DNA from 2 places in the Comamonas sp. FUJ_7 genome. Region 2 is predicted to be linked to the other one. Evidence: predicted binding sites of a transcription regulator. Region 2 holds the regulator's gene; the other holds the start of a gene.
What was found. Region 2 encodes FNR, which switches genes on or off when oxygen is low (the NO sensors DNR and NnrR bind a similar motif). Its sites were predicted from a motif close to TTGATNNNNATCAA; they were not measured.
Positions count from the first base shown of each region.

Region 1: the regulator FNR is predicted to act here: its motif matches at 1,449-1,462, upstream of AC2I9W_RS01500 (universal stress protein).

Region 1 covers NZ_JBXXZI010000001.1:330,123-333,532, reverse strand. The annotation lists gene AC2I9W_RS01505 (Bug family tripartite tricarboxylate transporter substrate binding protein) at 1-748, shown strand, start outside; gene AC2I9W_RS01500 (universal stress protein) at 914-1,351, opposite strand; gene AC2I9W_RS01495 (hypothetical protein) at 1,507-1,704, opposite strand; gene AC2I9W_RS01490 (hypothetical protein) at 2,053-2,202, shown strand; gene ygiD (4,5-DOPA-extradiol-dioxygenase) at 2,286-3,155, opposite strand; gene AC2I9W_RS01480 (CoA transferase) at 3,391-3,410, shown strand, end outside.
Region 2 covers NZ_JBXXZI010000001.1:122,010-125,419, forward strand. The annotation lists gene AC2I9W_RS00595 (FixH family protein) at 105-410, shown strand; gene AC2I9W_RS00600 (hypothetical protein) at 667-930, shown strand; gene fnr (fumarate/nitrate reduction transcriptional regulator Fnr) at 992-1,714, opposite strand; gene hemN (oxygen-independent coproporphyrinogen III oxidase) at 1,982-3,364, shown strand; gene AC2I9W_RS00615 (sulfite exporter TauE/SafE family protein) at 3,368-3,410, shown strand, end outside.

The DNA.
Region 1 (3,410 bases), 210 kb from region 2:
CATTACCGAAGTCGTCAAGGCAGCTCCCACAGGCTATGACATGGTCATGGGCCAAAAGGACAACGTCGTTCTTGGCCCCTATCTCTATAAAAGCCTGCCTTGGAACCCCACCAAGGACCTGACGCCTGTAGCTCACGTGGCCTACACCCCCATCGTGATTGCCACATCTGCCAACTCGCCCTACAAGACGCTGGCCGACGTGGTGGCGGCCGCCAAGAAAACCCCCGCCAAGATCACCTATGGCTCTCCTGGCAACGGCACCAGCATTCACCTGGCTGGCGTGATGCTGGAGAAAGCCTCTGGCATTCAACTGACCCACGTTCCCTATAAGGGCTCCAACCCCGCCATGATGGATGCACTGGCCGGCAATGTGGACCTGCTTGTGTCGTCCGTGCCTTCTGCCATTGGCCAGATCAAGTCCGGCAAGCTGCGGGCAATCGCTGTAACTTCGGCAAGCCGCTCCACCTCCTTGCCTGACACTCCCACTCTGGCCGAATCCGGCCTCAAGGGCTTTAACGTGAGCACCTGGTACGGCATTTTCATGCCCCGCAACACGCCCACGCCCATCGTGAGCAAGGTCAATGCAGAAGTGAACAAGCTGCTGGCCATGCCCGAAATCAAGGAAGCGATTCAGACACAAGGAGCCGAGCCACAGGCCATGAGCGTGCAAGCCTTTGAACAGTTCTTCCAGGCAGACTTCAAAGCCAACAAGGCTATTGTTGAGGCTTCTGGCGCGACGATTCAATAACCCCCTGAGCGGCTTACGCCGCTTCCCCCAGAAAGGGGGACGACAGCATCGCTGCGGGGCGGCCCTTGCTTGCTGTCTCTTACGTTCAGGGCATGCTTAATTTTCGGCATTGCCCCATAAAAAAGACCTCCAAATGGAGGTCTTTGTTTTTTAAGCTCTGCTTGTTTATTCGCGGACTACGAGCACAGGTATCTTGACGGCGCCCAGCACGCGCTGGGTGACGCTGCCGAGCATCAGCTTTTCCAGGCCACGACGGCCCTGAGAACCCATGACGATGAGGTCGGCGCCCACACTGTCCATGGTTTTGACGATGCCTTCGTGCACGGCATGCCCCTCACCCACCACGGTCTTCACGGAGACACCAGCCTCTTCCATGATGGTCTTTACCGCATCCAGCGCCGTATTGGCTTCTGCCGTGGCCGCACTTAGATACTGAGACTGGCCATAGGCAAAATCCGCGCCAACGCCCGTAAAAGGATAAGGATCCACGACATACACCGCAGTCACTGCGCTGCCGAAGACCTTGGACAGCTCGGCGGCCTTGCGCGCTGCCAGCATGGAGGGCTTGGAGCCATCGACCGGGACCAGAATGTGATTGAACATGGACATGTGCTTCTCCTTTGAGGTGACTGACGGCAACGCATATAACGCTGCCGCTTTCTGCGATGACACGAGTCTGCCCTCATCATGCGCCACCGTATTGACGTGCATCAACTCTGGCTGGTGCACGGCACAATGAACGAGAGAGCAGTTTGGTCTTAATCCGACTTAGCGATGAGGATGCCCGGAGCCAGAACCTGGATGCCTTCCTCCCGATGGTCTATGCCCACCCTGGCCTGGAGGGCGATGTCCTCCCGATGCGCCATGACCAGGATGCGGTCTATGTCCTCCATGTACCCCATGCCCATGGGGTGGTCTATGCACTGGCGGTCGATGGGCATGATGGTGATGTACATGTCTTGGAGGTCGATATCCAGGAGCGTAGTAAACGCCGCCATAGGGCTGATAAACATAGGTCTCGCTGTAGCCGTAGTTGTAACCAGGCCCTGTGGCGTAGCAACCTGATAAAAACAGCGCAAGCGCCGAGACTCCAAACAACTTCTTCATGAGTGGGAGTCTATTAGCAAGCCAACCGCACTGGTATTCAAGATGTAAGCAAGTCAAGCCACCTAACGAACGGTATCAAGATTGTTCCCAGTTTTGGGCTATCTTCATTTCTTTGACTTTCCTGTCAACCAACTGACATGATCATGCGTTAAAAGATCATCTACACCAGTTTCCATTCACCCCTTCAAGGAGTTGCCATGACTTACCTATACGCCGCCTATCCAGAACTCAAAGCGACGCAGGAGGTTGTGACTTCCCTACCCGACCCACGCTCCCCGGAAGAAGTACTGCGCATGCTGTCGCAAAACCCACCTCCAGAAGGTGAGTACAGCGTCGATGCCTTCTAAGAAAGCGCGTTCTTCAATTGCCAAGCCACCTGAGAAGGTGGCTTTTTCGTGGGCACTTCAAATTTCAACTATTGCGCTAGCCCTCAGGCCTCAAAGCCCCATATCGCTGAGCGCATGGCCAATGCACCGTACTGATATGCCGCATTAAAAATGCGCGGAGCTTCTTTCTCATGCACAGCACCTACCGCATAAAGCAAAGGCAGATAGTGGTCATGTGTAGGGTGTGCCAGACGCGCCTGAGGACCCCATTCCAGAAAGGTGCTCAGCTCGGCGAGATTGCCGCTGTCAAAACGCTGCTGAACCTCAGAGTCAAACTGAATGGTCCAGTCAAAGGCCTGATTGTCAGTGACATCTCTACGCATCGCCCGCAGGTTGTGCACGATATTGCCACTGCCGACGATCAGCACGCCTCGGTCACGCAAGGCTCGCAACTGCTGCCCCATCTCGAAGTGCTTTTCTGGAGACAGGCCATAAGGCATGCTCAACTGAATCACGGGAATTTTTGCAGCAGGGAACATGGGCAGCAGGACAGACCAGGTGCCATGATCGAAGCCCCATTGCTGATCCAGCAACAGACCTGAACCATCCAGTGGCGAATGAAGCTCAGCAGCCAACTGCCTGGCAACCTCCGGGGCTCCTGGCGCAGGATATTGCTGATCGAACAGCTCTTGGGGGAAGCCGCCAAAGTCATGAATGGTTCGCGGCTGGGCCATGGCAGTCAAAGCCCACTCTGACTCTGTCAACCAATGCGCGGAAACACACAAAATAAGTTGTGGTGCAATGCCTTTTTCCATCAACTCCTGCCCCAGAGCTTTCCAGCTTTGGCGCCAGTGCGTATCTTCAATCACATTCATGGGGCTGCCATGCCCAAGGAACATAACCGGCATGCGCGGAGAAGGTTTGAGTTGCTGCAGCAACTGCTCTGGCAGTACAGAAGAGGAAATGGAATTCATGGAATAGACCTTCCAGCCCCCGCCAGCTGCTGCAATCACAGCGCCGCTCAGGGACAAAAGCGTGCGTTTACGCATCTCAGTCAATCAAATACACCGTTGACCGGTGCTCTTTCAAGATGGGGTTAGCTTGCCACAGTGCAATCCCTCTGCGCAGCCTCAGTCATAAGACAGACTGTCCTGAAAGTACTTCACTGCATTCCATCTGCGCTACAAAATCCATACACAAGGAGTTTTTATGTCAGATGCAGCACCCCG
Region 2 (3,410 bases):
TGCATGACGGAGGTCGGACAAGGACATCGCCAATCGGCAACAATTTGCGCAGTCCTGCTGCCTTAAGCAGCGGGCCTGCCAGAATTTCGAAAAAAGGTTTCAACATGTCGGCAGCACAAGCCAAACCCCTGCAAACGGGCAAAATCATTCACCCCGAGGACGGCAAACCCTGGTGGAAGTTTGCCCATGTCTGGCTGGTCATTGCAGGCCCCGTGATCGTGGTGATTGCGGGCTTTGTCACCGCCTATATTGCCATGAGCAAGCCTGATCCCGTAATCGATCCTGACTACTATCGTCATGGCATCGAGATCAATCAGCGCCTGAGCGAGACGGAAAAAAACATGGCTCCCGCCATTACAGGGCGCAACCATGCGGCAACCCCAGCCAAGGACCATCCGCTGGATCGCTGAGTCCTTTCACATCTTTTCCATGAGGCCGCTTTTGCGGCCTTTTTTCATGGAATTTCAAAAATGTGAGCTGAAAGCGCTTTCCCTGCCGTCATTTCAAAGAAATTTAGACTTGATTTCTAAGCAGGATGAGCGCTATTAGCTCATGAAAAAGGAGTAATACGGGTTTCCCGCCACGGTGCATGCCCGAAGTTCTATATGGAAATGTTAAATGGCCCGTGCAAAATGAAGGCTATCCCGCAAACCCAGGAGACTCACTATGGATGCTCGACGCTGGATGTGGATTGTCTGGCCGGCCTTTCTGGCGGCGGCAATCATGGAGATGGTGGTTTTTGCCTTTGTTGACCCGCTGGACGTGCACTGGCTGGGGGCTCCGCTGGACTGGTCGCGCAGTGCTGTCTATACCTTGGCATTCTTTGCCTTCTGGGGTGTGACGCTGGCTGGAGGGCTGATGACGGTCATGCTGGGCCGCTCTGTCAGTGAACTCAACGCAGGCATCGTCTCCGAGCCTTTGTCCGAATAAAGAACCCAGAAAAAAGCCCGCTGATGCGGGCTTTGGGGTGAATGCAGCTGAGTCTGTGGCCTCAGTTATGACACTGCTGGCTGTTGACGATGCGCTTGAGTGCCTCGGTATCCAGAATGCGCAGATGGCGCTGCTTGACTTCGACGATGCCTTCTTCGGCAAACTTGGAAAAGGTGCGGCTCACCGTCTCCAGCTTGAGGCCCAGGTAGCTGCCGATCTCCTCACGCGTCATGCGCAGCACCAGCTCCGACTTGGAGAAGCCGCGGGCTGACAGACGCTGCACCAGATTCAGCACAAAGGCGGCCAGGCGCTCTTCGGCGCGCATGCTGCCCAGCAGCAGCATCACACCATGCTCGCGCACGATTTCGCGGCTCATGACCTTGTGCACGTGGTTTTGCAGGGCAGTGACCTCGCGCGAGAGCTGTTCGAGCTTGTCAAAGGGCATCACGCAGACTTCGGCGTCTTCAAGTGCCACGGCGTCACAGGTGTGGTGGTCGTTGACGATGCCGTCAAGGCCGATGATTTCACCTGCCATCTGAAAGCCGGTGACTTGGTCACGGCCATCTTCGGTGGCGACACTGGTCTTGAAGAATCCAGTGCGAATGGCATACAGCGAGGTGAACTCTTCGCCATTGCGAAACAGCAGTCCGCCACGCTTGACCTTGCGGCGCGTGGCCACAATTTCGTCAATGCGCTCCATTTGTTCATCGTCCAGGCCCATGGGCATGCACAGTTCACGCAGATTGCAGTTGGAGCAGGATGCTTTGATGGTCTGAAGATTCATGGGCTTTCAGCAGCGGCACTGACAGACACTGAGTGATAGTCGCGCCGGTCATTGACCTCGTGGTTTGTAATGAGATGGATCAAATTGTCGCAGCACTTGCCTCTTGCTCTCTTGATTTTCATCAAGGACAGGGGCATTGCCTTGGGGCACATTGCCAGTATTCGTTTTTAAACATGCGCTTTTTGGCATCCGAGGCAGGAGATTCATCGCAAAATATGTTGTGACTCCTTGCTTTCATCGGGTGTGAGCACTACCTGGCACCTAGTTATGACCGCAGTCACGCCTGAGTTGCTGAGCCGTTTCGATATTCCCGGCCCACGCTACACATCGTTCCCAACAGCTGACCGTTTTGTTGAGGCTTTTGGTGCAGATGACTATATTTTGGCTCTGAAGCAGCGCAAAACGCATTCCGGCACACGTGCCTTGCCACTGTCCGTCTATGTACATGTGCCCTTCTGTGAGTCACTGTGTTACTACTGTGCCTGCAACAAGATCGTCACCAAGCACCACGAGAAGGCGGGTGAGTACCTCAGCTATTTGGAGCGTGAGCTGGCCATGCATACCGAGCATTGCGGCAAGGGGCAATTGGTCAGTCAGGTGCATCTTGGTGGTGGTACGCCCACCTTTTTCAGTGATGCTCAACTGAAGCAGCTCATGGGCTTGATGCAAGAGCACTTCAAGCTGGACCCTGCGGGTGAGTACTCGATCGAGGTCGATCCGCGCACGGTGAGCAATGAGCGATTGCAAGCTTTGCGAGACATGGGTTTCAATCGCCTCAGCTTTGGTGTTCAAGACTTCGATCCTGTCGTACAGAAGGCTGTGCATCGCGAGCAGCCAGCCGAACAAGTGTTTGCCTTGGTGGCGGAAGCTCGCCGTCTGGGCTTTGTTTCCATTAATGTGGACTTGATCTACGGCTTGCCCAAACAGACGCCAGAGTCCTTTGCGCGCACGCTGCAGCAGGTCAACGAGCTGCGCCCCGATCGCATTGCGCTGTATGCCTATGCGCATCTGCCTGAGCGCTTCAAACCCCAGCGTCGTATCGAGTCTGCTGATCTGCCCATGGGGCAGGACAAGCTGAACATGCTCTCCGGAGCCATCGATGCCTTCATGGCAGGTGGCTATGTTTATGTGGGAATGGACCACTTTGCCTTACCCGATGACTCGCTGGCCATTGCCAAGCGCCAGGGGCGTCTACATCGCAACTTCCAGGGCTACAGCACGCAGCCGGATTGTGACTTGATTGCGCTGGGGGTCTCGGCCATTGGCAAGGTCGGAGCGACCTATAGCCAGAACGTCAAGACGCTGGAAGAGTATTACGACGCCATTGATGGCGATGCCCTGCCTGTGCAGCGAGGCCTGGCCTTGTCGCGCGATGATCTGGTGCGCCGCGCCGTGATCATGTCCATCATGTGCCAGGGCTCGGTGCTGTATGAGCCGATGGAGCAGGCTTGGCTGATCAATTTCCGTGAATACTTCGCTGCAGAAGTGGAGGCGCTGGAAGAGATGCAGCGCAACGGTCTGCTGGAGATATCGGAAGAGGGCTTCAAGGTGACGGGACTGGGATGGTTTTTTGTGCGTGGAGTAGCCATGCTGTTTGACCGATATTTGCAGGCAGACAGGAACCGCGCACGCTTTTCGCGCATCATCTAGCGCATGTTGTTTTCGCTGGTCTGGACTGCTTTGATCATGGGGCTCG